DNA from 2 places in the Sinorhizobium sp. BG8 genome. Region 1 is predicted to be linked to the other one. Evidence: riboswitches for the same ligand, from Rfam matches in the RefSeq annotation. Region 1 holds a riboswitch; the other holds the start of a gene.
What was found. Region 1 has a riboswitch for FMN ahead of ribB (3,4-dihydroxy-2-butanone-4-phosphate synthase). Riboswitches for the same ligand answer to the same signal wherever they lie in the genome.

Region 1 (14,346 bases):
GGCGGAAGTGCGAGATCCTTCTTGTCTCCGAACGAGGCCACATAGGTTTCGTTTGCAGAGAGAACTTCACTGTGGACTTTCGACGTCTTGGTATCGCTCATGGCACTTCTCCTCCTTTTATCGACTGTTTGATCGGGCTGGGGCTGGGCTTTTGCCCGTTTTTCAACCGGGATGACGTTCTGGTGGCTTTGAGTGCTGTGACTAGCTCGCAAGTTCTCGCCGAGCGTCTACCAGCAGATCGATGCGCGGCGCCGTCACGCCGTGACGGGCAACGAGCCGATGCTCTTCCTGCGGACTAAGGCGAAATCGGCGGGCAAATTCATGCACGTTTTGCATGTCGGCCACCTCACCTTCATTGGGCGCCTGTTTGTTCGCAAATGTCTCCTGCTGCATGGCAAACCCTTTGCTGTATCTGCTGTGATCACGACCGACCGCACAGTTCGACAGCGGGGCCGGCCTCGGCAAACCTACTGCGCTGCCGCGGCAGTCTCCCCGGTGCCCTGCGTCGCCAACGGCACACCGATCGACCAGTTGATCGGAGGCGCCGTGCCGTTGATGTGCCAGTCACCGACAATCCGTTCCTTGTTGATCACCGGATTATGCGACGAAATGGTCCGGGCATTGCGCCAGTGACGATCAAGTGCATGGCTTTCGCGGGCAGCCGAAGCGCTGAGCGCGTTGAACAGCAAGCTGCCGGCGCGCTGGGTGAATTCCGTAACGATGATCTGTGCGGAATAGACCTCGACATGGGCGGTATCGTTTGCGGCCTTCACGGCATCCGGGCCGGCAGCCTTCGCCTCGAAGACCCGCTGGATAGCGGCGGCAGCACGCAAAGTGCTCGATTCCGTCGCATAGGCGAGGCCCGCCAGCTGACCCACGACCTGTTGGATCTGGGGGTCCTGCCGGTCGGAAGGGCCGGCACCGGTACTATAGACACGCGTGCGGTTGCGTATCTGTTCGGCCGTGTCGCGCACGATGGCGCGGCCGATGCCTGCAAGGCTTGCCAGGAGAACGAGCTGGTAAAGCGCATGTTGATAGGGAACGCGCTCCTCGTAGAGAAGGACGTTCTGTGGCTCGACAAGAACCGATTGGAATACCGCTTCGCCACTGCCCGTCGTGCGCTGGCCGAAACCATCCCAATCGTCGCTGACCTTCACGCCCTCGGAGTTTTTTCGCACCAACGCAAGGACGTCTGCGCCATCTTCCCGGCGCGCCAGCACATCGATCCAGTCTGCGAATATGCTGCCTGTCGTATAGAATTTGCGACCGTCGAGGCGTAGCGCATCGCCGTCCTTTTTAACGCTTGTCGCCGTCTGCCAAAGACCGATCGTGCCGATCTCCGTCCAGGCATTGCCAGCGATCTCACCATCGGCAAACCGCTTCAGCCAGACGTCGCGTTCCGGACCGGGATCGGCAAACAACCGGTCTTCGGAAAAGACGACATGGCCGCGCAGGGCCTGGGGAATGTTGGGGTCGGCTTCGGCAAGCGCGATCAGCAGCGCCGCCAGATCGACGATCGAGCCGCCGTCCCCGCCCTCTTCCCGCGGAACTCGGACTGCGGGAAATCCTGCCTCCTTCAGCCACGCTATCTGTTCGCGCGGCAGGATACGCTGACGCTCACGTTCCAGCGTGCCATCGGCGATCCGGCGAAAGACCGGACCATATTTTTCCAGAAGGTCCGGCCGAAGAGCCTGGATGTTTTCCCTATAGGCGAAGGTCATGGTGATGACGGCTCCCTGTTCATTAAAAATCAGTGGGGAACGGCGGACTTCGCGCCGCCCAGGTAGAAATCATGCACATCATCGCGGGCACGCAGTTCCTCGGCCGTACCGGACAGAGCGACTCGTCCCGTTTCGAGGATGTAGCCATAGTCGGCATATTTCAGCGCCAGGTTTGCGTTCTGCTCTGCGAGCAGAAAACTCACGCCCGATTCCTTGTTCAGAGTTCGCACTATCTCGAAGATCTCCTGCACGATGATCGGAGCAAGCCCCATCGAGGGTTCATCGAGCAGGACGAGCTTGGGCTTCGTCATCAATGCGCGCCCGATCGCCACCATCTGCTGTTCACCGCCGGAGGTGAGGCCGGCCTTGGTCTTGCGCTTCTGCTGCAGGCGCGGAAACCAGGTGTAGATCTGTTCAAGGCTGTCGTTCAGGGCCTTGCGTGAAGGCCTGCCGACGAACCCACCTGAGAGGATGTTCTCCTCCACGGTCAGTTGCGGAAAGACGTGACGTCCCTCCAACACCTGCACGATGCCGCGGGCAACAAGTTTGGAAGCGGAAAGATTGCTGATCGATTCCTCGCGCCACCGGATATCGCCCTTGCTAACGCGGCCGCGCGCCGGACCGAGCAAATTGGAAATCGCCTTCAGCGTGGTCGTCTTGCCCGCGCCATTGGCGCCGAGGAGGGCAACAATGCTGCCCTCCTCGATCTTGAGCGACACATCCCTGACGGCCAGGATCGCCTGTCCATAGAGGGCTTCCACATTGCGGACCTCGAGGAATCCGGCTGTCGTCTGGTCAGTCATGGTCGGCTACCCTTGCCTGTTGGCTCAGTTGCTGGCCGCTTCGCGCGGCGTGATGCCCTTTTCCGCAGCGTAGGCGGCAGCCTTCGCCTTGATCACGTCGGCAAAGAGTGTGGAATCCGCCTTGATCCAGTCGGTCTTGGTATCCCAGGATTCGCCGTTCCACTGGATGATCTTGGCCGCGATGGTCTCGCCCTTGTGGTTGTCGATGGTGGTCTTCAGCGGGCTGATCAGACCCTCGGCGCCGAGTTCAGCAATGCGGTTCTGGTCGATATTGAGGTTTTCAAGCGCCCACTGGCCTTCTTCGTTGTTGAGCGGCTTGTTGCCGAACTTCTTCTGTCCAGTGCGCAATGCCTCGACGAATGTGATGGCCTCGATCACGCCGTAGTTGTAGTAGACCGTACCGAACTTGCTGTTGTCCTTGAGGTCCGACTTGCCCTTGTCGAGGATGTTTTCCTTGAGTGTCTTCAGGATGCCGTAGTCGGTGCCCGGGGGGAAAACCGAGACGGCAAGATACCCCTTGGCGGCAGCGCCCGCCGGGCGGGCATCATCTTCCGAACCACTCCAGATATCGCCGATGATGCGATCGGCCGGGAAGCCGACGCGGGCGGCGGTCTTGATAGCGACCGGCGTCATGACACCCCAGCCGCGGAGGAATACCCAGTCGGCACCGGCGCGGCGGATCTGCTGCCACTGTGCCTGCTGCTGTTCGCCGGGATGCGGAACAGGGATTTGAATATCCTCGAAGCCGTATTTCTTCGCGAGAATGCCGAGTGGTTCGATCGTATCGCGGCCGTAGCCCGAGTCATGATAGAGCGTCGCGATCTTGACGCCCTTCAACTTTTCGTAGCCGCCGGCCTGCTGGGCAATGTAGTCGACGATGATCTGGGCTTCGCTCCAGTAGTCGAAAATCAGCGGGTATTGATAGGGAAACACACGGCCGTCGGTCGCGATGTTCTGGCCGCCACCGGGGCTGACGATCGGGATTTTGTCGATGCGCGCCTTGTCTGTGAGCGCCACGTCCAGACCGCTCGAATGTGGATAGATCGCGGCCGTCAGCGCGCCGTTATAGCCGCCTTTATAGCGCTCGTAGCACTCGATGCCGCGCTCGATCGTATAGGCGGTTTCGCATTCCTGGATCAGGATCTTGACGCCGTTCACGCCGCCCTCGACCTCGTTCACGTAGCGCAGATAGTCGATGTTGCCCGCGCCGAACGGGATGAAGGACGGTGCGTATGGACCAGTGCGATAGGTGAAGAGCGGATAGAGCTGCTGACCGGCACCGTCCTCTGCCTGCACCGGCGCGCTTAGGCTTGCGGCAGCCATCAAGGCTCCGGCCGCAAGGGCGATGGATTTCGAGAGTATCGACATGGTTACCCCTTGTGTGTCGCTTCGAGAATGGCGCCGATGGTTATAGGAACGGGCGGAAGATCCGGCGCCAAGCCCGATCCGCACGCGGAACTGGGTGGCTAGCGTCTGAACCGCGCCTGAAGTGCCTCCACGCCGCGCCGTATCCAGGCGGAAAGCCCGTCCGGCTCCTTGATCAGGATGAAGATGATGATCGCACCGAAGATCACGCGCTGGAGATTGGTGATCGCACCCTGATCGCTGAGATAGGCAACGTTGGAGGCAAGCACGAGATGATCGAGCAGGATCGGCGTCAGCACGATAAAGGCCGCACCGAGGAAATTGCCGAAGATCGTCGCCGTCCCGCCGATGAGCACGATGAACAGGACCTGAAACGACTTGTCGAGATTGTAGGTATAGGCATCGGCCGTGCCGAGATAGGCGAAGCCCCAGAGCACGCCGGTTATTCCGAGGAAGAAGGAGCTGACTGCGTAGGCCTGCAGCTTGCGGCGAGCGACCCGGATGCCGAGCACTGACGCCGCCGTTTCCATGTCACGGATCGCCATCCATTCACGCCCGAGCCGACTTTTGACCACCAGAAAGGCAAGACCGATCAGCAGGACCGTGACTGTCGCAACCAGCAGATAACGCCCGACGGGCGACTGCAGGCCGTATCCGAAAATCTCCAGACGCGGGGCCGAAATGGTGAGCGACTGGCTGTTGTTCGAAAACCACGGATAGTTGGTGAACAGCCACTGGAAGAAGAACTGCGCGCCGAGCGTGGAGGCACCAAGGTAGAACCCTTTGATCCTGAGCGCCGGCAGGCCGAAGAAGATCCCGACCGCGGCCGCGATCACGCCAGCCAGCAGCAGAACGAGCGGAAGCGGGAGCCCCGGCACACGCAGGATCAGGTTATAGGCAGAAAACACGCCGACCGACATGAAGGCGGCGGAACCCAGCGAGACAAGCCCGGCATAGCCCTGCAGAAGGTTGAGCGAGATGCCAGCCAGCCCCATGACGATTGTGGGGATGATGATCGAGCTCAGCCAATAGTCCGTCGCGATCGCAGGCACGACGCCGAAGGCGATGGCGAGGCCTGCAATGACGAGGGCAGTCCGCAGAAGCGTCGAGCCGGATGGAACAGAGGAGGCAGCGCCGACATCCAAGATGTTGTCCTGAACGGTGGTCATGGGTCAGACCCTTTCGATGTCGCGATCGCCGAAAAGACCGGCGGGACGAACGAGGAGAAATGCGACGGCGAGGATGTAGGCGAACCAGGTCGAAACGCTGCCGTTGACCAGCGGGCCGAGATAGATATCGGCCAGCGCCTCGCTGGCGCCGACGATGAGCCCGCCGACGATGGCGCCGGGGATCGAGGAGAAGCCACCAATGATCAGAACAGGCAGCGCCTTCAGCGTGATGAGCGACAGCGAATACTGGACGCCTTGCCGCGCGCCCCAGAGCAAGCCGGCGATCAGAGCGACTATACCGGCAACGCTCCAGACAATGCGCCAGATGACGGGAAGACGGATGCCGATCGATTGGGCGGCCAGCGTATCGTCGGCCACGGCGCGAAGCGACACGCCCATGCGTGTCTTGCTGAAGACGATCGCAAGCACAACGACGAGAGCAATGACGATGAGCGAGGCGACGATATCGAACCAACTGATAAACAATCCGCCGTAATCCTCGGCGATATCCTCGATGCCGATGTCGAGCATATGCACGTCGGTTCCGAGAAAAAACTGCGCCGCGCCGTCGATGACGAAGGAGAGTCCAAGCGTGGCCATGAACAGGGTCAGCGGATCGCGGTTGCGAAGCGGACGCAGAACCAGCGCCTCGATGACGACAGCCGTCACGATCATCAGTGCGGAGGTTGCCGCGAAGGCGACCCAGAAATTTATCCCGCGCTCGACGAGCGTCACGAACACCAGCGCCGCCAGAAAGACCATGGCGCCCTGGGCGAAGTTGAAGACGCCTGAAGCCTTGTAGATCAGCACGAAGCCAATGGCGACGAGGCCATACATCAGACCGGCAAAAAGACCGGCGATCAGAGTTTCGAGAAAATAGGCCACGCCCGTCCCCTTAGTGAACTGTGCCGAGATAGGCGGCGATGACATCGGGATTGTTGCGCACCTCATCCGGTGCGCCATCGGCAACCTTTCGTCCGTAGTCGAGGACGACGATATGGCTGGCGAGCCCGAGCACGATGCCAACATCATGCTCGATCAACACAATGGTCGTGCCGAAGGCGCGATTAACCTCGCTGATGATGCGGCTCATGTCCTGCTTTTCATCCTGGTTCATGCCGGCCATCGGCTCGTCGAGCAGCAGGAGCTTGGGCTCGGAAACCAGGGCGCGCGCGAGATCGACCCGCTTCTGGATGCCATAGGGCAGCGTCGAGACGATCCGCCCGACGTAGGTTTCCAATCCGAGGAAGGCGATCACCCGTTCGGCCCGCGCGCTGAAATCACCGCGCTCTTTCCTGTCACGGCCGAAACGGAAGACGTTTTCGAAGAAGCTCGCCTCACCGCGGCGGGAAAGGCCAGAAAGGACGTTCTCCCGTACGCTCAACCGGCGAAACAGCGCATTGTGCTGGAAGGTGCGCCCGATGCCGAGACGTGCGGCGGTGCCCGGCCGGATCGCGCCAAAATGGCTACCATCGAAGACGATATCTCCAGAATCGGCTCGATAAACGCCATTGATAACGTTCAGCAATGAGCTCTTGCCGGCGCCATTCGGGCCGATTAGTGCGCAAATTTCGCCCTGGGCAACCGTGAAACTCAGTGAATTCAGCGCCTTCACACCACGGAAGGAAAGCGAGACGTCATTCAGCTCAAGCAGGTTTGTCATGAACCTCAGCCCTTCGCGCTCTTCAGGGCGGTCACGACGGCACCTGCTTCGCGTCGCTTCACGGCTTCGATATCGCGATATCCCGCACCCGGATGACTGGCGGGAAGATAGGGACCGTCGCCAAAGAGCTTTTCGCGCAACGTGCCCGGCTTGTAGGCCGTTGGATAAGCTCCGCGCTTCTGCAGTTCCGGCACAATGAAATTGACGACATCCTCGAAGCTGTCCGGCGTCACCGCATAGGCGAGATTGAAGCCATCGACATCGGTATCCTCGACCCATTCCTGCAGGATGTCGGCGATGCGTTCGGGTGAACCGACAATGACCGGTCCGAGACCGCCGATGCCGCCGAACTGCGCAAGCTCGTCAATGGTCCAGGACTTGTCACCACCCGCCAGGTGTTCGACCACCGACTGGATCGCATTGGTCTCGACCTTCTTGACGAGATCGGTGGGCGCGTACTGACCGAAGTCGATACCGCTCCAGCCGGACATGAAGACGAGCGAGCCGTCATAGGAGACGTAGCTCTTGTACTCCTCGAATTTCTTCTGCGCCTTTTCCTCGGTCTCGTCGGTGATGATCGTCAGCAGGGTGTAGATATAGACCTTGCTCGGATCGCGCCCTGCCGCCGCCGCACGCTGGCGGATCTCCGCCACATAGGCCTTGAGCACCGACTTGGTTGGCGCGGCAACGAAGACACATTCGGCATGCTGAGCCGCGAAGGACTTGCCGGGACCGGATGCGCCCGCCTGGTAGAGAACCGGTGTGCGCTGCGGCGAAGGCTCGGTCAGGCTGTAGCCGGGAACATCGAAATATTTGCCCTTGTGCCCAATCTCATGAACCTTTTCCGGATGGGTAAAGATGCGCTTGTCGCCATCGCGCACCACCGCGCCCTCTTCCCATGAACCCTCCAGCAGTTTGTAGAGGACCTCGACATATTCGCCCGCCACATCATAGCGATTGTCATGGCGGCGCAGTCCTCCTTCTCCGATGTTCTTGGCGCCGCTTTCGAGATAGGACGTGACAATGTTCCAACCGACGCGACCCTTCGAATGATGGTCCGCAGTCGCGATCCGACGGGCAAACGTGTAGGGATGCTCAAAGGATGTCGAAGCGGTGATGCCTATGCCGAGATGTTCGGTCGCGAGCGCGATTGGGGCTGCGAGCTGCAGCGGGTCGTTGACCGGGATCTGCGCTGCCTGATGGATCGCGTGGTAGTTCGAGCCCTTGTAGACGTCATAATAGCCAATAACGTCTGCGATGAAGATACCATCGAAAATACCGCGCTCCAGCGTGCGGGCGAGATCCTGCCAGTAATCCAGATCCTTGTATTTCCACGATTTGTCACGCGGATGCGCCCATAGACCGGGCGACTGATGGCCCACGCAGTTCATGTCGAAGGCGTTGAAGCGGATTGCCCTGGTCATCGTTCGGCCCCTTATTTGCGATGAGGAAGCCTAGTTGGCGACGAGATGTTAATACAGTTTCTCTATATTTTATATGTACTATTTTCAAAAAATTCGTTCCTCAGATCGGTCTGTGGAGAGCATAAGCTGGTTCTTGGACCGTTTAGGCCCCCATCGATGGTGGCTATATAGAGAACAGGCTTGTCTGACTTACACACTCGAAAAGAACAGAACCAACACTCCGTTTCACGCGGGATAACGACCCGGCTTGCCATGGGGGACATCCCATGCGGTCGCAAACCCTGCTTCAGATGATCTTTGGCTTGCGCTAATAAAGAGAACTTCTCCACTTCTTAAGGAGCCGCCAGCAAAATTTTCCTTGGTTTAAGAACCAGAGTTTGTAATTTGCGTGCGACAATTTTCGATAGTTCAAAGGAAGTTCCATGCAGGTTTTGGTTCGCGACAACAATGTCGATCAGGCGCTCCGCGTATTAAAGAAGAAGCTTCAGCGGGAAGGCATTTTTCGCGAAATGCGCACGCGCGAGGCTTTCGAAAAGCCATCCGTGAAGAAAGCACGTGAAAAGGCAGAGGCAATCAGCCGCCAGCGCAAGCTTGCGCGCAAAAAGATGCAGCGTGAAGGTCTCTTGCCCTCCCCTAAGAAGAAACCTGGCAGATAATCCCGAACGATCAGACGCATTGCGGTTCACGAAAATCTGGTCCCGCGTCCGATCTCGCGGTCCCACCTGATGACGAAAGCAGAGATGACAGCCGCGGAGGCAGTTCAATCGCCTCTCTGAAATTCGAGTCGAAGAGATAGTCGCAGCAGCCCTCCAAAACGGCGCGCTTCATTTGGCGCGCCCTCTTGGCATCTTGCTGGATGTCCCGCTTGCAGCTTTGGGTGAAATTCCCGGCGGCAAATGTCAATCGGTGGAATACGCGGCAAGAAAACGGTTCGGGGTAACACATCGAGAAGTTCTAGGAGCCTGCAGTCAGTTTACTCCCGATGAGATACGAAAATGTGGCCCGCATAATGGAGCCCTTGCCTTTTGTGTTATAGCCCCCGGGATGCCGACATGGCCCCCCGGAGGCTTCAGAGGTCTGACTTACGCAGCGGAAACCATGTTCTGTTCCATGAACTGAATCAGGTCTTGGATCGTTATGAGCGGCATTTTGTGTACTTCGGCGAACAACAAAAGATCAGGAAGTCGAGCCATCGTTCCATCATCATTTGCGACTTCACAGATCACACCGGACCCTGCCATACCAGCCATACGCGCGAGATCCACGGCCGCTTCCGTGTGACCGGGGCGAGCACAAACACCGCCAGGGTGGGCGCGGAGTGGGAAAATGTGACCGGGACGGGCAAATTCCGAAGATCGGGCTTCGGGGTCCATCAGAGCCTTGACCGTCGCGGCGCGATCGGATGCGGAGATACCAGTGGTCGTTCCGGGCAGGTAATCGACGGACACGGTGAAAGCCGTCTTGTGCAGTTCTGTGTTCTGCGGAACCATTAACGGGATATCCAAAGCGTCGAGACGCTGACCTTCCATCGCCACACAGATCAGTCCGCGCGCATATTTCATCATGAAAGCAATGGTCTCCGGAGTCACCGCCTCCGAAGCGACTATGATGTCGCCTTCGTTCTCGCGGTCCTCGTCATCCACCACGACGATCATCTCGCCACGCGCCAATGCCGCGATTGCGTCTTCAATTTTCGAGATTGCCATTTCATTGCCTTTCAAGGGTGCCGTTTTCGGCGTTAAACCGCGGCTTTCGACCGCTATTCATCCCTTGGGCGAACAGGCCCGCATACCGCTCGAACGAGCGGCTCTACAGACATGTTCTCTTCCATCCGGACTTTAACCGTCGGCCCCGGCCTCTCACCGGGTCTGCTGACCTTCCACTTTCGCGGAAGCGCTCGCGGGCTCCCGGATCACTCCGGATACCGCCGGTGGGGAGTTTCACCCCGCCCTGAGAACACTGTTTAAATAGCTCCGACACCGGGACAGATTCAAGAAAAAAGCATCAACAATCTGTTCACCATCGCAACACGCACCGAGGTGACGTCAATGCGCTGATAGCACCTCTGCTATCGCCACGAAGTCGGACGCTTTCAGCGATGCTCCCCCAACAAGTGCACCATCCACATAATCGACAGCGAAAATTGATGCAGCATTGTCTGGCTTTACCGACCCACCATATAGCAAGGAGATCGAGCCTCCTGAGCCTCCAAATCGCTGCTTAAGAGCTTCGTACATCGCCAGATGAACTTCTCCTATTTGCGCAACTGTCGGCACCCGCCCCGTGCCGATCGCCCATACAGGTTCGTACGCAATGACGGTGTTTGCGGCGGTGGCAACTGCGGGGACGGAGGCCGCGAGCTGTCGCTCGACAATCTCAATTGTTCGCCCGGCATCGCGCTCTTCCTGCGTTTCGCCAACGCAAATGATGGCCACCAGGCCACTCTGTGTTGCTGCAGCCGCTTTAGTTGACACCAGGTTATCAGTCTCACGGTGGTCCGACCTACGCTCCGAATGACCAAGGATGACATACCTCGCACCGGCGTCCAGAAGCATTTCCGCCGAAGTGTCCCCCGTAAACGCGCCCGATCGTTGAGGGTGGCAATCCTGGCCTCCAACCGAAAGCTTCGAGCTGCAGCAGACGACGCTGGCGCGCTCGATGAGCGTGAATGGAGGAACGACGACGAGACCGCATGTCAGCCGTTCCGCAGCGTCAGCCATCGCTTTGATCTCTCCCAGTGACGAGGAGAGACCGTTCATTTTCCAGTTTCCTACAAGCAGTTTCTTACGCATTTCCATCACCAGCAGCAGAAGCCACCATCGACAAGCAAATCAACTCCGGTAACGAAACTCGAAGCGTTCGATAACAGGAACACGGCAGGGCCCACCATTTCGTCGACGTCCGCCATGCGCTGCATCGGCGTCTGCTCTTCGAACAGCTTCGTCTGATGCACCATTTCAGGCCGGGTGTTCATTGGTGTTGCTGTGTATCCCGGGCTGATCGTGTTTACGCGAATGCCGCGAGCGACCCATTCCATCGCCATCGACTTGGTCATGTGGATGACGCCTGCCTTGGAAGCGTTGTAGTGACACTGGTTGAGCCCACGATTGACGATAACACCGGACATTGAGGCGATATTGACGATAGAACCGCGTCCGGACTTCAACATCGCCCGCGCTTCCGCCTGGCAAGACAGGAATACGCCCTTCAGGTTGATGTCCATCATAGTCTGGAACTGGGTTTCTTCCATCTCCTCCGCCGGATTGGCATTGGCAATGCCCGCCGCATTGACGGCAAGCGTCAGAGAACCGAGTTCCGCCTCGGTTCGCGCAACCGCTTCGTTGAGCGCTGCACCGCTAGTAACGTCGGCGGCGATCTGGATGCTTCGACGCCCTGCCCGTGCGATGAAATCTGCCGTGTTGGCGAGACCGTCATCCGTGCGGCGGTCGAGCAAGGCGACATCTGCCCCGCACTGGGCAAGTCCAATCGCAATGCGTTGGCCTATACCACTGCCGGCACCCGTCACGATCGCGACGTTCCCCGAAAGATCGAACAGCTTTGGCGCATTGAGCTTGATGTCAGACATTAAGTATTTCCTTTTCAGATCGTTGCCAGTTCCATAACCGAGACGTCGTTTGCGTCCTCGCGATTCAGGATACCGGCCTGTTTTCCCTGAGCCATGACCATGATACGACCGGAGACACCCAGCACTTCTTCGAGATCGGAACTAACCACGATCACGGCGACGCCTTCGCGGGCGAGATCCATGATAAGGTCGTAGATTGATGAGCGCGCGCCGACGTCGATGCCGCGTGTCGGCTCATCCAGCACCACCACCTGTGGCTTGCGCGCCAGCCATTTCGCAAGCACCACTTTCTGCTGATTGCCGCCCGACAATTCGCCGGCATTCTGTCCGCCACGACCCTTGACGCCAAAGCGCTTGATAAACTCGTCGGCGAACTCGCTGATGCGGCGCTTCGATATCCAGCCGTTTGGGGAAATTTTCTCGAGATTTGCGTAAGCAATGTTTTCTGCGATTGAATGATCAAGCACGACGCCCTGCAGCTTGCGATCTTCCGGCACAAGAACGATGCCGTTGCGGATAGCATCGATCGGCGACCGCGGCGTGACCGGCTTGCCGTGCAGTAAGACCTCACCGGCGGAAATCGGATCGGCTCCGGTGATGGCGCGTACAAGCTCGGTGCGTCCTGCACCCATAAGGCCAGCAATTCCGAATACCTCGCCCTTGCGGACGGAGAAATTGATGTCGCGAAACTCATTGGAGGGCGCGGAAAGCCCGCGAACCTCAAGCGCTATATGCTCCGAGGGTACAGGAAGGGTGGGAAACATGCGCTCCAGCGAGCGGCCGACCATCGCCTCAACGATGGTGCGGATCGGAACGTCGCCAGTGTCGAATTCCTGCACCTTCGCCCCGTCGCGCATGACAACGATGCGGTCGGCGATCTGGCGGATTTCCTCAAGACGATGCGAAATATAGATAATACCGACGCCATCCGCCTTCAGCCGGGCGATCTGCTGAAACAGGAGCTGGGTTTCTTCGCCACCGAGTGCCGCCGTCGGTTCGTCGAGGATGAGAAGGCGCGCGTTGAGCGTCAGCGCCTTGGCGATTTCGATGAGCTGCTGCTTTCCGGTGGAGAGACCTTCGACAAGTCGGTCCGGCGAAACATCGAGGCCGAGCCTCTTCAGGCCATTTCTGGCGCGCTCTTCCATCCCCTTGCGGTCGATACGGCCACCCTTCATGGGATAGCGGCCGACGAAGACGTTTTCAGCGATTGAAAGCTTGGGGAGAAGCTTGAGCTCCTGATGGATCATGCCCACGCCCTCGTCCAGAGCGGCGCGGGGATTGGCGGGGGCATAGGCTGCCCCCGACCACGTCATTTCTCCTTCGGACGGCTGAACGGTACCGGAAATGATGTTCGACAATGTCGATTTTCCGGCGCCGTTTTCACCGAGCAGCGCCACAACCTCTCCCGGATAGATGTCGAGATCGACACCGTGGAGAACCTTGATCGGACCGTAGGATTTCTGGACCCCACGGAGCGAGAGGATGGGAGAACGGGTCGTCATGGCACTGCCTTTCGCATCAGGATGTGTTACGGATGGCTCTTGACGAATTCCGGGGCGTTTTCGCAGGTTGTCAGAACCGCGTTCGGTGTCTGGCGCTCTTCAACCTTCTGGCCGGCAGCGACAGCGATTGCGGATTCGACAGCCAAGACACCCATCTTCTGCGTGCTCTGGGTCGCGGTCGCGATGAACGGCCCCTTGCACTTTGCGAGGTATTCGAGGGCCGACACGTCGCCGTCATAGCCACCGATGATCACCTTGTCGGAAAGGTTGGCGACATCGACAGCCTTGGCAGCGCCCATGGCAAGACCGTCAGCCTGGCCAAAGATGATCGTGATGTCCGGATTTGCCTGCAGCATGTTCTGGGCTATCGAGAAACCCTCATCCGCCGACCACATGTTGCTCCACTGCTGATCGACCAGTTCGACGCCCTTGTTCTCGTCAATAGCGCGCTTGCAACCGGTGAAGCGATCGACTTCCGGTGTCGTGCCCTTCTGGCCATGGATGATCGCCATCTTGCCCGAGCCGCCAGCCTTGCCGATGATGTACTTGCACACTTCGTAAGCAGATTCGACGCTCTCGCCAGCGATAAACGTATCACCAGGCGCACCTTCCGGCGTGCGGTCGACATTGATAACAGGAATGCCGGCATCTCGGGCAAGCCGGGTCGGTACAGCGGCTGCAGCCGCACCAGCCGGAATATAGATGAAAGCGTTGATATCCTGCGTCATCAGGTCTTGTACCTGGCTGACCTGGGTGTTGGTGTCGTTCTTCGCATCGACCACAACGACCTCGATGCCCTTCTCCTTGGCATGCTTTTCGACGCCGAGCTTGATTTGGTTGAAGAAGTCAGCCTGCAGGTTCGGTACAGCAAGGCCAATCTTCTTGACTTCGGCAGCGGTCGCCGGAAGCGTGAGCATCGACACGGCAGTTGCCGCCAGCAACAGTTTGGACAGTTTCATAGTTTCTCCTCCGAGTTGACCCGGTGACCCCTGCCCTCGCAGGTGGCACCTTCCCTTTTGCCGGTCCGCACCATTGCGGACCGTTTTCACCACCTCACCGCGTTCCAGCGGCCAGATGAAATTTCTTATTTTCTTTTGCGGTAGGTTTCCGCCG
Region 2 (14,346 bases), on a different replicon from region 1:
TCATGAACACCGTGCCGGTTTCGAGATCGCGGCCGAGCCGGGCCGCACGCTCGGCGTCCTTCGTCCACAGCGACACCGTCAGCCCGTACTGGCAGTCGTTCATCAACGCCAGTGCTTGCGTATCGTCCTTGACCTTCATGATGCCGACGGCCGGGCCGAAGGTTTCCTCGCGCATGAACGCCATCGAGTGGTCGACGTCGACCAGCACCTGCGGCGCGAGGTAGGCGCCGCCGTCGTCCTGCGGGAACAGCTTCGGATCGACCAGTGCCTTCGCGCCCCTGGCCACCGCATCGGCGATCTGCTCGCGCACGCTTGCCGCAAACCGCCGGCTGGCCATCGGCCCCAGCGTCGTTTCCGGATCGAGCGGGTTGCCGAGCCGGTAGTTCGAGACCCAGGCGACCGACTTCTCCACGAAGGCGTCGTAGAGCGATTCATGGACATAGATCCGCTCGATGCCGCAGCAGCACTGGCCGGAATTGTAGGTGGCCCCGTCCATCAGCGTGTCGACGGCCGCATCGAGGTCGGCATCCTCCATCACATAGCCCGGATCCTTGCCGCCGAGCTCGAGGCCGAGCGGCGTGAACGTCCCGGCCGCCGCCCGTTCGATCGACCGTCCTCCTTCCACCGATCCGGTGAAGTTGACAAAGTCGAAGCTCTTCGCCGCAATCAGCGCCGCGGTCGTCTCGTGGTCGAGGAAGACGTTCTGGAACACCTCCTCCGGCACCCCGGCCTCGACGAAGGCCCGGACCATCCGCTCGCCGACCAGGATCGTCTGGCTGGCATGCTTGATGATCACCGTGTTGCCGGCCATCAGCGCCGGCGCCACCGTGTTGATCGCCGTCATGTAGGGATAGTTCCACGGCGCGATGACGAACACCACGCCATGCGGCTCGCGCTCGATGCGCCGCTCGAAGCGGTCGCTCTCCTCGATGACGATCGGCTTCAGCGAGTCCGCCGCAATCGCCGCGACATAGTTCGACCGCTCGTTGAAGCCCTTGAACTCGCCACCGTAGCGCACCGGCCGGCCCATCTGCCAGGCGAGCTCCGGAACGACCTCGTCCACCATCTCGTTGAGCCGCGCCACCCCCTTCAGCACCAGCTGCACGCGCTCCTCCAAAGGCCGCTTCGCCCACCCCTTCTGCGCCTGGCGCGCACGCGCGACAACACCCTTCGCCGCTTCAAGAGGCAGGGCCTGACGCTCGGCGTAAACCGAGCCGTCAACGGGGGATATGCATTTGATCATGGTCATGATCGTCTTCCTATCAGTTGCATCAAAATTCCAGTATCGCGACGGACGGTGCCCCCATCCACTGGCCAGGATCCGACGGACACGCGCAGGAGAGCGGACGCCCATCGCACCTTTTCCCGGCATCAATGATCTCGCATCGGCGCAACGGTTCCCAGGCCTCGCGGAGCCGAACCGGCGCACGAGGCCGAGGCGTCGGCAGTTTCATGCCCTCTCGAAACCGCGCGCCACCTCCCAGTCCGTTACACGGCGATCATACTCCTCCTGCTCCCACGCGGCAGCGCGCGTGTAGTGGTCGATGACGTCCTCGCCGAATGCTTCCCTGAGCATCTTCGAGCCCGTCATGAAGCCGGCGGCGTCCCGGAGCGTCTTGGGAATTTCACGCACGCCCTTTCCGCCATAGGCGTCGCCCACGAAGGGCGCTTCGAGTTCGAGCTTCTGCTCGATGCCGGAAATGCCGGCAGCGATCAGCGCTGCCATCGCGAGATAGGGATTGAGATCGGAGCCACCAACGCGGCATTCGATGCGGATCGCCTTGGTGTCTTCCCCGCAGAGGCGGTAGCCGGCCGTGCGGTTGTCCTTGCTCCAGATTGCCTTCGTGGGAGCGAACGTGCCCGCCATGAACCGCTTGTAGGAGTTGATGTAGGGCGCCAGGAAGTAGGTGATCTCGCTTGCATGAGTGAGCAAACCGGCAACATAGCTGCGCATCATGTCCGACATGCCATACTTGGCTTCGCTGTCATGGAACATCGGTGTCTTGCCGTCCGCGCTCCATAGCGACTGATGGATGTGGGACGACGAGCCGGCGGCGGCATAGTTCCACTTTGCAAGAAACGTGATCGCCTTGCCGCGCGACCAGGCGATCTCCTTGCAGCCGTTCTTGATGATGGCATGGCGGTCGGCCATGGTGAGCGCGTCGGCATAGCGGACGTTGATCTCCTCCTGCCCGGCAGAGGCCTCGCCCTTGGAATTCTCGACCGGTATTCCCGCGCCCTGGAGGCCGTTGCGGATCGCCCGCATCACGTCCTCTTCCTTGGTCGTCTGGAAGATGTGGTAGTCTTCGTTGTAGCCGCTGGCGAGGCGGAGGTCCTTGTAGCCGGTCTCACGCGCGTCGTCATAGCTCTGGTCGAAGAGGAAGAACTCGAGTTCGCTCGCCATGTACGCCTTCAGGCCCATGGCCTCCAGCCGCTTCACCTGTTTTTTCAGGATGGCGCGCGGCGAGTGTGGCACCTCCTCGTGGGTGTGATGGTCGAGGACGTCGCAGAGCACGAGCGCCGTGCCCTCGAGCCACGGAATGCGGCGCAGCGTCGAGAGATCCGGCTTCATCGTATAGTCGCCGTAACCTGCCTCCCAGCTCGTCGACTTGTAGCCGGAGACGGTTTCCATCTCCATGTCGGTCGCCAGCAGATAGTTGCAGCTATGGGTCTCGTGGTAGGCGGATTCGACGAAATATTCGGCATGGAACCGCTTGCCCATCAGCCGGCCCTGCATGTCGACCTGGCAGGCGAGCACGGTATCGATGCGCCCTTCGGCAACATCCTTCTTCAGATCGTCGAACGAATAGCTTGCGCTCATGGTTTTTGTCCTGTGATTGGAGGGGCAGGCTATCTGTGTGCCGCCAAAGGAAAGAAGCGGAGGCCGGACGAGGCCTCCGCCCTGGATCGCCGGCTCAGGTTTCCCCGACCGCCCTTTCGGCGGCTGCAATCTCTGCCTGGCGGCGCGCGACTTCATCGCCGATCGGCGGACCGCGGAAGCGGCGCTTCTCGAAGCCGAACCAGATGATACCGGTCAGGACCAGGAAGCCGACGGTGATGTAGAGCGCCCAGTCGTTCGGCGGCTGGATGCCGAGAACGAAGATCAGGATCATCGCGATGATGGAAAGCACCGCAAAGAGCTTGAACACGCCCTGGCCGAGGTCAAACGGTCCCATCTTGTCCCACTTCGAGGTACCCCAGGCGAAAAGGCCGAGCGTGATCGGAATCGCGAAGGAGAAGAAGAGGAAGATGACGGTGCAGGACACGACGATCGTGTACACCGGCGTCTCGCCGATGGAGACCAGCGACGAACCCCAGACGAACAGGACCGAGAGGATCGAACCCGTCCAGATCGCGGCAACCGGCGTGCGGTAGGCGGGGCTGACCTTCGAGAGCGCCTTGGAAGCCGGCAGTCCGCCGTCGCGCGAGAACGCGAAGATCATGCGCGACACCGAGGTAACGGTCGCAAGGCCGCACAGCCACTGGCTGATGAAGATCGCGAGATAGAGCAGGTCCTTGATCGCGGGATTGACCTGCGCATCCATGGCCCAGAAGAACACGTTCCAGCCCTGGCCTGCTGCTTCGTCCATGTTCGGGATCATCAGCACGAAAGAGCACAGCATGATGTAGCCGAACAGTGCCGACCACAGCACCGACGAAATCATCGCGCGCGGAACCGAATGGGCCGCCTTGAGGGTTTCCTCGGAGGTGTGCGCCGAGGCGTCGTACCCGGTGATCGTGTAGATCGGCAGCAAGAGACCGAGCAGGAAGACCCACGTTCCCGAGGTTTCAGGCCACACGCCGCCGCCCGCATCACCGGAATAGTTCGAGAAAGTGAACAGGCGGCCGATCTCGAAGCTGTCTGCCGCGAGAAGGCAGACGATCGCCAGAAGTATGGAGGTTACGAAGATCAGGTAGCCGGAAAAGTCAGTGAGCTTGGCGGTGAGACCGATGCCCATGTGGTTCACCAGCGCCTGGAGGCCGGTGATGATCGAGAGGAAGACGATCCGGGTGAGCGTCGTATCCTCGAGGCCGAAATAGGTCGCGCCAAAGGAACCCATGAAGAAATAGTAGGTGCCGACGTTGATTGCGCCGAGAACCGTGACAAGGCCGAGAAGGTTGAACCAGGCCGTCAGCCATCCGGTAAACCGGTTGCCGAGGATCGAGCCCCAGTGGTAGAGGCCGCCCGCCGTTGGATAGGCCGAGCTGATCTGCGCCATTGCGACCGCGAAGACGAGAGAGATGAAGCATCCGACCGGCCAGCCGATCCCGATCGCCGCCCCCCCGGCGCCGGCGGTGGCCTGTGCCAGCGAGTTGATGCCGCCGGAAAGGATGCAGATGATCGAGAAGGAGACCGCGAAGTTCGAGAACTGGCTCATTCGCCGCTCGAGCTCTTGGGCATACCCCATCGAATGCAGGACCTGCATGTCCTGCTTTTTGTCTGTATCTGTGTAGTCTGACATGTTTTTCCCCTGTTCTGACCTGTCTTCCAGCGGAATTGCCGGAAGTGACGTAAGCCAGCGCACGTGCAACCACGAGCGCCTCTCCGCGGACATGCCGCTCCCCGGGTCTTTTTATTTTTGCGACGATGCCGGCACGCTTTCGACAAGCAGGCCCGTCAGATAGTCGGCCATGACCCCTTGGCCGACGTCATCCCTTATGAGATCGTTTCTTATTTCAATCATGACATTGAGCAGGCCATTTGCCAGCCCATGTTCCTTCAACGTATGCGTGACGCCGTCTTCCGGACCATACGGTTCGTTGCGGCGAACATTGTAGAGCTCGTCCCCTGCCGCCGCCTCAAGCATCAGATCCGCCAGCCTGCGGTCCTCGTCGTGCAGGATGCCGATCTCCACGGCACGCGCCTTTCCGAAATAGACCGGCGTGAAGCTGTGGATGGTAACGACGATGGGCGCCCTTCCCGCGGCAATCCGTTCTCGAACCAAGTCCGCCAGTCGATCGCGAAAGGGAAAGTAGAGCGAGCGAGCGCGCTCTTGCCTGTCCGTTTCGCTCAGTCCGGCATTTCCGGGGATCTCGTAGACCTCGCTTGTCTCCGGCATGGCGCCGGGCGAGTCCGGCGGCCGGTTGCAATCGTACACGAGTCGCGAAAAACGTTGGTAGACAAGAGTGGCAGAAAGGCTCCTCGACATGCTGCGGGCGACCGCAAGCGCACCCGGATCCCAGGCGACATGGCTTTCGAGCGCCTCGGGAGAGAGCCCGAGCGTTCCAAGTTTGGCAGGCATCTGACGCGAGGCGTGTTCGCATACCAGGATGAACCGGCTGCTCGCCTCGGCATTCTCGACGGCGACGGGATCGCCCTCCTGCGTGCTCAGAATTCCCATGCCTGCGGCACCCCCCACGCTGCTAGCCAGAATTGCTGAAGAGAATTCTTCACCATTTTTCGTCTGTCAACAGATCATGAAAGTTTCTCTTCAAAAAATGATTTGACTCGAATTGTGACAGCGATGTTTAATTTCAGAAAATGCCGGCAAAGACCGGCAGCAGGGGAAGAATTTGACATCGACCACGACGTCCATGACGGTGTCCGACGTGATAAGTGCCCATTTCGATGCGCTTACGCGTGCCGAAAAGCAGTTGGCAGAATCACTTCTGGACAACTACCCGGTTTCGGGCCTCGGCAGCATCACGACTGTCGCCGAGAATGCGGGCGTGTCGACTCCGACCGTGGCCCGCATGGTGCAGAAGCTTGGCTTCCGCGGGTTCCCCGAATTCCAGGCGCGCCTGCACCACGAGTTGGAAGAGACCCTTTCGAATCCGATCGTCAAGCACGACCGCTGGGCGGCGAACGTGCCGGGGACGCACGTTCTCAATCGTTTCGCCGACGCCATCATGAACAACATGCGCCAGACGCTTTCTCACATAGAGACCGTGGATTTCGACGGCGCGGCTACCCTGATCGCCAACCGCAAGCGCAATGTCTACATCGTGGGCGGGCGCATCACCAAGGCGCTGGCCGACTACCTCTTCACGCACCTGCAGGTAATCCGCCCGGGCGTGACCCAGATCGCGTCCAATCCAAGCTCCTGGCCGCACTACGTGCTGAACATGAAGGCCGGCGACGTCCTGGTGATCTTCGACATTCGCCGCTACGAACAGGAGATGGAGACCTTGGCGCGGATCGCCCGGGAGCGCCAGGTGGAGATCGTGCTCTTCACCGATCAGTGGGCCTCGCCGGTCGCCAAGACAGCCTCGCATGTCTTCCGCGTCCACATCGAGGCGCCCTCGGCCTGGGATTCCTCCGTCGTCACCCTGTTCATCGTCGAGGCGCTCATCGAGGCCGTCCAGAGTTCCGCCTGGGACGAGACACGCGAGCGGATGAAAATCTTGGAAGGCCTGTTCGAGGCGAGCAAACTGTTTCACAAGCCGCGGGAGCCACATTCGGCACCGGAAAGCATTTCGTTAAAAAAACCTGTTTAAAAACTGTCACATAAGCTTCATCTAGCCCCAGTATCAGCTTCACCGAAGCTGACTGACACAAAAAGGAGAACACCCGCGATGTCACATGCCGAAAGACTTATTTCGCTTTCCACGGCCATCCTGATGGCGACGACGGCGATCGCTGCAGCGGAGCCTAGCGCCGAGCTGATCGCAGCTGCCAAGAAGGAAGGCAAGCTGACCACGATTGCCCTGCCCGCAACCTGGTGCGGCTATGGTGACATCATTGCCGGCTTCAAGGCCAAGTATCCGGAAATCACCGTCAACGAACTGAACCCGGATGCCGGTTCGGGCGACGAGATCGAAGCGATCAAGGCCAACAAGGGCAACACCGGCGACCAGGCTCCCGACGTAATCGACGTCGGCCTGTCCTTCGGTCCCTCCTCCAAGGCCGAAGGCCTGATCCAGCCCTACAAGGTCTCGACCTGGGACTCGATCCCCGACAGCGCCAAGGATGCCGAAGGCTACTGGTACGGTGACTACTACGGCGTGCTGTCCTTTGTCGTGAACACCGACATCGTCAAGGAAGTCCCGAAGGACTGGGCCGACCTGACCAAGGCTGACTACGCCAACGCCGTTGCGCTTGCAGGCGATCCGCGCACCTCGAACCAGGCCGTTCAGGCCGCCTACGCTGCCGGCCTCGCAAAGGGTGAAACCGATGCGGCCAAGGCAGGTGAAGCAGGCCTCGCGCACTTCGCCGAAATCAACAAGGCCGGCAACTTCGTTCCGGTCATCGGCAAGTCCGCTTCGCTCGCCCAGGGTTCGACCCCGATCGTGATCGCATGGGACTACAACGGTCTCGCATGGCGCGACACGCTTGCGGGCAACCCGCCGCTCGAAGTGGTCGTTCCGGCCACCGGCGTCGTCGCTGGCGTCTACGTCCAGGCGATTTCGGCCTACGCACCGCATCCGAATGCCGCAAAGCTGTGGATGGAGTACCTCTACTCCGACGAGGGCCAGCTCGGCTATCTGAAGGGCTATTGCCATCCGATCCGCTTCAACGATCTCGCCAAGAACGGCAAGATCCCGCAGGATATGCTCGCCAAGCTGCCGCCGGCAGAAGCCTATGAAAAGGCCGTCTTCCCGACGCTCGAAGAGCAGGCCGCCGGCAAGGAAGTCATCACCGGCAAGTGGGACAGCGTCGTCGGCGCCAACGTCCAGTAATCCGTCCGGACGCATTGCCCTCCCGCTTCACGGCGGGAGGGCATTTCATTCTTTTCGGCGGGCCGATCGCATGGGTTGCGCCTGTCTGATTTCCGCTTAAGCTCACATTTTTCAAATTCCTCTTTGCCGGACGATCCCAGTCTCATGAGCACTTCCGCCTTGATAGACCGCCGCACCGTGATCGATTGGCTCGGCATAGCGCCGTTCATGATCTTTGCGTTCCTGTTCCTGATCCTGCCGACGCTCTATTTGGTGACCGGTGCGTTCTTTACGCCCGAGGGGCAGTTCACCTTCAAGAACATCACGGACCTCTTCGAACCCAGTATCCTCAGTGCCTACTGGATCAGCATCAAGGTATCGTTCGCCTCCTCCCTTGGCGGCGCCGTGATCGGCTTTTTCCTTGCCTGGGCCATCGTGCTCGGCGGATTGCCGCGCTTCGTGCGCTCTGGCCTGCTTACCTTTTCCGGTGTGGCCTCGAACTTCGCGGGCGTGCCGCTGGCCTTCGCCTTCATCGCGACGCTCGGGCGGACCGGCCTCGTGACGATCCTGCTGCGCGACATGTTCGGCTTCAATCTCTATTCCACGGGCTTCAATCTGCTGTCCTTCTTCGGACTGACGATCACCTACATGTTCTTCCAGATCCCGCTGATGGTGCTGATCCTCACCCCGGCGCTCGACGGAATGAAGCGCGAGTGGCGGGAGGCCTCCGAAATCCTCGGCGCCTCCACCTGGCAATACTGGCGGATGATTGCGCTGCCGATCCTCTGGCCGAGCCTGCTCGGCACGACATTGCTGCTCTTCGCCAACGCCTTCGGCGCAATCGCGACCGCCTACGCCTTGACCGGTTCCTCGCTCAACATCGTGCCCATTCTTCTCTATGCGCAGATCCGCGGCGACGTCCTGCACAACCCTAACCTCGGCTACGCGCTGGCGCTCGGCATGATTGTCATCACCGGCCTTTCCAACGTCCTCTACATCTGGCTGCGTTCGCGCGCCGAACGGTGGCAGAAATGAGAGCAACCCGCTTCCTCGCCTGGCTCGCCATTGCCATCGGCGTCATCTACTTCGTCGTTCCCCTGATCGGCACCTTCGAGTTCTCGTTGCGCATGCGCCGCGGCGAGTATTCCTTCGACGCCTATCAGTCGGTCTTCTCGGACATGCAGTTCCGCGCGACCTTTGGCTTCTCCATGCTGATGGCGCTGTTCACGATCATCTTCGGGATGCTGCTCGTCGTACCCACGGCCTACTGGGTTCGCCTGCGCCTCCCGCGGATGCGTCCTGTCGTCGAATTCATCACGCTGCTGCCGCTCGTCATTCCGGCGATCGTCATCGTGTTCGGCTACCTCCGGCTCTACAACTCCTCTTCCTTCCTGCCGCTGACAAATTCGACCTCCGGCACGAACCTGCTGCTGGTGCTCTCCTACGTGACGCTGTCCCTGCCCTACATGTACCGTGCGGTGGATACCGCCATGCGCATGATCGACGTCGCTACGCTGACCGAGGCAGCCGAGAGTCTCGGCGCGAAATGGCCAACGATCATGTTCCGCTGCATTTTTCCGAACGTCATGAGCGGCGTGCTCTCCGGCGCCTTCATCACATTCGCCATCGTCATGGGCGAGTTCACCATGGCATCGCTTCTGAACCGTCCGGCCTTCGGCCCCTATCTGCAGCTCGTCGGAGCGAACAAGGCCTATGAGCCGTCCGCGCTGGCGATCATCGCGTTTGCGATAACATGGCTCAGCATGGGCCTGCTGCAGCTCGTTTCCCGTTTCCAGAAAACCGCGCCCGCCAAGGCCTGAGGACTTTTCCCTTATGACTTTTCTAACCCTGAGCAATATCCAGAAATCCTTCGGCCCCGTGCAGGTGGTGCGCGACTTCAACATGGGGATCGAGAAGGGAGAGTTCGTCTCGTTCCTCGGCCCGTCCGGCTGCGGCAAGACCACGGTGCTGCGCATGATCGCCGGCTTCGAGACGCCCTCGGGCGGAACGATCACCGTCAACGGCAAGAGCCAGGCGAACCTCAAGCCGAACCAGCGCAACATCGGCATGGTTTTCCAGGCCTATGCGCTCTTTCCGAACATGAACGTCTTCGACAACGTCGCCTTCGGCCTGAAGGTGGCCGGACGCCCGAAGGACGAGATCGAGGCGCGCGTGAAGGAAATGCTCGGGCTGATCAAGCTCGACCACCTCGCCGACCGCTTCCCCTACCAGATGTCCGGCGGCCAGCAGCAGCGTGTGGCGCTCGCCAGGGCCCTCGCGCCGAAGCCGCAGGTGCTCCTCCTCGACGAGCCGCTGTCGGCGCTCGACGCAAAGATCCGCGTTTCCCTGCGCGAAGAGATCCGCATGATCCAGCAGCAGCTCGGCATCACCACCGTCTTCGTGACGCACGACCAGGAAGAGGCGCTGTCGATCTCCGACCGCATCGTGGTGATGAACGCCGGCTGTGCCGACCAGATCGGAGCTCCATCGGAGATCTACAACCGCCCCGCCACCCGCTTCGTCGCCAATTTCGTCGGCACGCTGAACCTGATCGAGGCCAAGGTGATCGACCCCGCGGCGAACCGGGTGTCCATCGGCGACCAGGGCGTGACGCTGCGCGAACCACTGGGACCGGTCAAGGTCGGCGATACGGTTTCCCTGGCGCTTCGTCCCGAAGCCGGATCGATTGCCGAGGGGGCCAAGGGCGATACGGTGCTGACCGGCGAAGTCGTGTCCAGCAACTTCCTCGGTTCGGTCATCCGCACCCGAATGAAGGTCGGCGGCAACATCATTTCCTTCGACATGTTCAACAGTCCCGGCCTTACCCCGCCATCCGTCGGCGACATCGTGAACCTCAAGTTCATCGCCAGCGACCTCCTGATCATCCGGGAGTAGTTCTTTCGCGGACGGCAGCCCTTCCCGGAAAAAATGCCGCCGATTCGACAATCTTTGGCGGCCTCCTTATTGATCGGCCGCCGGAGAATGAATAATCTCCGGTTGTTCTCAGGGCGGGGCGGAATTCCCCACCGGCGGTATCGGGAGAAATCCCGGAGCCCGCGAGCGCTTCCCCAAAAGGGAAGGTCAGCAGATCCGGTGCGATGCCGGAGCCGACGGTCAATAGTCCGGATGAAAGAGAGCAAGCAGGCGGGCATCCCGACCAAGGGAGTTCCACGTCCACCTGCGTGTTCGCCCAAGGGGATCATTGAAAAATGGCTCAACCCTTGAAAGGCCTAGCATGAATATCAATGCCACTCCCTCCACCCGCATCGCCATCATTCGTGCGCGCTGGCACGCCGAGATCGTCGATCGCTGTGTCGACTCCTTCCGCGCCGAATGGGTCCGCCTCGGTGGGCTCGAGAGCGAAGTCGAGATCTTCGACGTCCCTGGCGCACTGGAAATTCCGCTGCACGCGCAGACGCTTGCGAAAACCGACCGCTTCAGTGCGATCCTTGGCACGGCCTTCGTGGTGGACGGCGGGATCTATCGTCACGACTTCGTCGCCGGCACCGTGCTCGACGCGATGATGCGCGTCCAGCTCGACATCGGTGTTCCCGTGCTTTCGGCCGTTCTCACCCCGCACCACTTCCAGGAGTCCGAGGCCCACATCGCATTCTTCCGCGATCACTTCGTTATCAAGGGCAAGGAAGCCGCCAATGCATGTCGGCAGATCCTCGATGCCCGCGCGCGCATCGCTCTGGTCAACGCCTGAGCCGCTTCCAGCGGGCCGCGTCTTTCCGCGACCCGCAACTTCTCCTTGTATCACCGCACGAAGAACCGGAATCCGTTTACCAACAATCGGGCGCAAGCCGCTGATCGGATTCAAAAAACCGAAGCGACAGCCCATCGACGCAAAACGCCCGGTGTTTCCACCGGGCGTTATCTTTACCTTCAGATCGAGGTTGGGCCCTGGATCAGGCCTTGCCCGCATCCAGCCGGTCGATTGCCTGGACGTTGCCGGCAGACGCGCCGTTGGGATCGAATTCCGACTCCAGCCACTTGTCGACGATGGCCTTGGCAAGCTCCGGGCCGATGACCCGCGCGCCCATGGTGATGATCTGCGCATTGTTGGACTTGGCAGCGCGCTCGGCGGAATAGGTATCGTGCGTCAGCGCCGCACGGATGCCCGGCACCTTGTTGGCCGAGATGCTGACGCCGATGCCGGTGCCGCAGATGAGAATGCCGCGCTCGTATTCGCCCTCGACGATCTTCTCAGCGAGGTTCTTCGACAGGTCCGCGTAGAAACCCGACTGGCTCAGGTTGCCGACGGTCACGTCGCTCTTGCCGGCAAGATGGGCTTCGATGATGTCGAGAAGCGGCTTGCCTGCGCTGTCTGCTCCGATTGCGATTTTCATGGGTCTTTCCTTTCTGGTCGATGGGTTCGTGGGCAGCGGTTAGATTGCCGCGGCAACTCGTTTGAGGATGTCGATATAGCCCGCCGGTTCCCAGGCGGAGCGTCCGATGAACAATCCGTCGATCGACGGCATGTTGATGAGTTCGGCGCAGTTGCCGGGGTTGACGCTGCCGCCGTAGAGAACGGGCACGCGCCGTCCGAGCACGCGCTCGGCAACTGATGCGATCTTGGCCTGCCGTGCATCCGCATAATCGGCCGTCGCGGGAATGCCGTTCACGCCGATCGCCCATACCGGTTCGTAGGCGAGCAGGATCTCGCTGTTTTTCTGGTCACCCTCGAGAAGCGAAAGCGCGCCTGTGACCTGCCGCTCGAGCACCGCATCCGCCTCGCCTGCCTCGCGTTCGGACAGCGTCTCGCCGATGCAGATCAGCGGGATCAGGCCGTGGCGCACGGCGGCGGCCGTCTTGAGGCCAACGGTCCGGTCCGTCTCGCCGAAATGCTCACGGCGCTCGCTATGGCCGAGTTCGACGATGTCGAGATTGCAGTCCTTGAGCATGAGCGGCGAGATTTCTCCCGTCCAGGCCCCGGCGTCGTCCCAGTGCATGTTCTGCGCGCCGACCTTCACGCTGGACTGGGCCAGCGTTTTCTTGACTTCCCTGACGGCGGTGAAAGGTGGAATGACGAAACGCTGGATCCGCGCATCCCGGTCGCCATCGGCGGCCGCGAGCGCCTCGGCAAAGGCCATCGCTTCGCCGAGCGTCTTGTTCATCTTCCAGCTCGTACCTACCCATAGGCCGGTCTTGCTCATGCTGAATTCTCCGATTCTTCACTGTGTGTCGAAATGAGTTTCACGTCGCCGTCGGCAAGTGCCGCCGAAGCCTCCGGCGTAATCTTGCCGCCGGTCAGGACCGCCTCGAAGAGGTCGAGGTCGGCAAGGAAATGCAGCGCCTGGCGGGAAAACTTGTCGTGATCGGCAAGCAGGTAGCTGCGCCGTGCCGAGCGGATCATCTGCCGCTTGATCTGGATGACTTCCTGGTCCTGGTGGAAGGCCTGCGTTCCCTCGATGGCGGAAGAGGACAGGAAGGCGATGTCGGCGCGCAGCGACTTCAACGCCTCGTCCGTCACGATCCCGAAGAAACCGTTGAATTTCTTGCTGTATGCGCCTCCGAGCGCGATCAGCTGGATGCCCGCGACACCCGACAGTGCGGTGATGGCCGAGAGATTGTTGGTAATGACGGTGAGAGGCCTCACCTCGGTCAGCAGCGACGCCATCGCGCCCGCGGTGGAGCTGTCGTCAAGAATGATGATCTGGCCGGGTTCGATGAGCGAGACTGCATGGCGGGCAATCGCACGCTTCTCGGCCGCTGCCATGCGCTCGCGATAACGGAAATCGCTTTCGAACTGGGGGCTCGACTCGATGGAGGCGCCACCGTGAACCTTGCGGAGCAACCCCGCCTGCTCGAGATCGTCGAGATCGCGATGCACCGTCATTTTGGAAACGGCGAAACTGTTGGCGAGGTCCTCGATCGAAGCACTGCCGGCCTCGAGCAGGATGTCCATGATTTTCTGACGTCTGTCCTCGGGTCTCATGTCGCTCGCGGCGTTCCGGCATCATGCCATCGCCGCTCTCCTCGCATTGCGGGTTCAGTTTCACCGCACGAGGAGAATGTAACATCAATTTGTGATATTTCAATGTTACATTTGCACAGGATGTGACATTCTCATGTGACACTTCCAGCGTGCACCCTGCCCGCTCACCGCTCCAGATTCTGCAGGTAAATGGAAAGGAGCTGGATCTGTGAAGAGATCCCGAGCTTGCGATAGACGTTGCGGCGATGGACCTTGACCGTGCCGGTGGATATCCCGAGCCTCAGCCCGATCGACTCCGAGGAATGTCCCTGGAGGACCAGTTCGATGATACCCGCCTCGCGTTCCGTCAGGTTGAGCTTGCGCCAGACCCTGTCGGCGGCGCTTGCCGGTTCGGCACGCCGCCCCCTGGCGCCTCCCCCCAGTGTTCCATCGAACTGGGCCCCGAGATTCGGCCAGGCACGCCGTGCGAACGCCGAGACGAGAGGCTGCGCGTAGCCGAGCATCGCGAATTCCCCTGCCGGGAACACTCCCGTGCCCTCTCTACGCATCAGCGAGAGAACGACGGTTATCCCGCCATCGAGCGGCACGAAGAAGCCGACCTCCTCGGAAAGCCGGGTCTGTGAATAGTAGCTGCGGAAATACTCGCTGGAAAAGAAGCGGTCCGGCGCGAGCTCGCGCATCCGGAACAGTCCCTCCCGGCCCTGCCGCGCCGTATGATAGAAAGGATCGAGAAGATAGGGGCCGGCCTGGTAGAGGCTGACGAAAACCTCGTGATCGCCGGCATCGAAGGTGCTGAAGAGGTCGAG

Region 2: linked by a shared signal. The riboswitch ahead of F3Y30_RS17005 (6,7-dimethyl-8-ribityllumazine synthase) and the one ahead of ribB (3,4-dihydroxy-2-butanone-4-phosphate synthase) in region 1 are both predicted to bind FMN.

The regions. Positions count from the first base shown of each region.
Region 1 covers NZ_CP044012.1:226,278-240,623, forward strand. The annotation lists gene F3Y30_RS22170 (carbonic anhydrase) at 1-101, opposite strand, end outside; gene F3Y30_RS22175 (hypothetical protein) at 202-393, opposite strand; gene F3Y30_RS22180 (acyl-CoA dehydrogenase family protein) at 468-1,721, opposite strand; gene F3Y30_RS22185 (ABC transporter ATP-binding protein) at 1,751-2,524, opposite strand; gene F3Y30_RS22190 (ABC transporter substrate-binding protein) at 2,549-3,892, opposite strand; gene F3Y30_RS22195 (branched-chain amino acid ABC transporter permease) at 3,991-5,058, opposite strand; gene F3Y30_RS22200 (branched-chain amino acid ABC transporter permease) at 5,062-5,943, opposite strand; gene F3Y30_RS22205 (ABC transporter ATP-binding protein) at 5,954-6,721, opposite strand; gene F3Y30_RS22210 (LLM class flavin-dependent oxidoreductase) at 6,727-8,145, opposite strand; gene rpsU (30S ribosomal protein S21) at 8,568-8,801, shown strand; gene ribB (3,4-dihydroxy-2-butanone-4-phosphate synthase) at 9,228-9,851, opposite strand; FMN riboswitch at 9,961-10,107, opposite strand; gene tpiA (triose-phosphate isomerase) at 10,191-10,937, opposite strand; gene F3Y30_RS22230 (SDR family oxidoreductase) at 10,943-11,731, opposite strand; gene F3Y30_RS22235 (sugar ABC transporter ATP-binding protein) at 11,746-13,233, opposite strand; gene F3Y30_RS22240 (substrate-binding domain-containing protein) at 13,260-14,192, opposite strand; gene F3Y30_RS22245 (ABC transporter permease) at 14,318-14,346, opposite strand, start outside.
Region 2 covers NZ_CP044011.1:3,610,471-3,624,816, forward strand. The annotation lists gene F3Y30_RS16960 (aldehyde dehydrogenase family protein) at 1-1,249, opposite strand, end outside; gene F3Y30_RS16965 (glutamine synthetase family protein) at 1,451-2,821, opposite strand; gene F3Y30_RS16970 (amino acid permease) at 2,916-4,463, opposite strand; gene F3Y30_RS16975 (N-formylglutamate amidohydrolase) at 4,575-5,342, opposite strand; gene F3Y30_RS16980 (MurR/RpiR family transcriptional regulator) at 5,536-6,438, shown strand; gene F3Y30_RS16985 (ABC transporter substrate-binding protein) at 6,517-7,620, shown strand; gene F3Y30_RS16990 (ABC transporter permease subunit) at 7,765-8,634, shown strand; gene F3Y30_RS16995 (ABC transporter permease) at 8,631-9,419, shown strand; gene F3Y30_RS17000 (ABC transporter ATP-binding protein) at 9,433-10,494, shown strand; FMN riboswitch at 10,595-10,741, shown strand; gene F3Y30_RS17005 (6,7-dimethyl-8-ribityllumazine synthase) at 10,835-11,308, shown strand; gene F3Y30_RS17010 (RpiB/LacA/LacB family sugar-phosphate isomerase) at 11,511-11,951, opposite strand; gene F3Y30_RS17015 (triose-phosphate isomerase) at 11,991-12,758, opposite strand; gene F3Y30_RS17020 (DeoR/GlpR family DNA-binding transcription regulator) at 12,755-13,540, opposite strand; gene F3Y30_RS17025 (helix-turn-helix transcriptional regulator) at 13,705-14,346, opposite strand, start outside.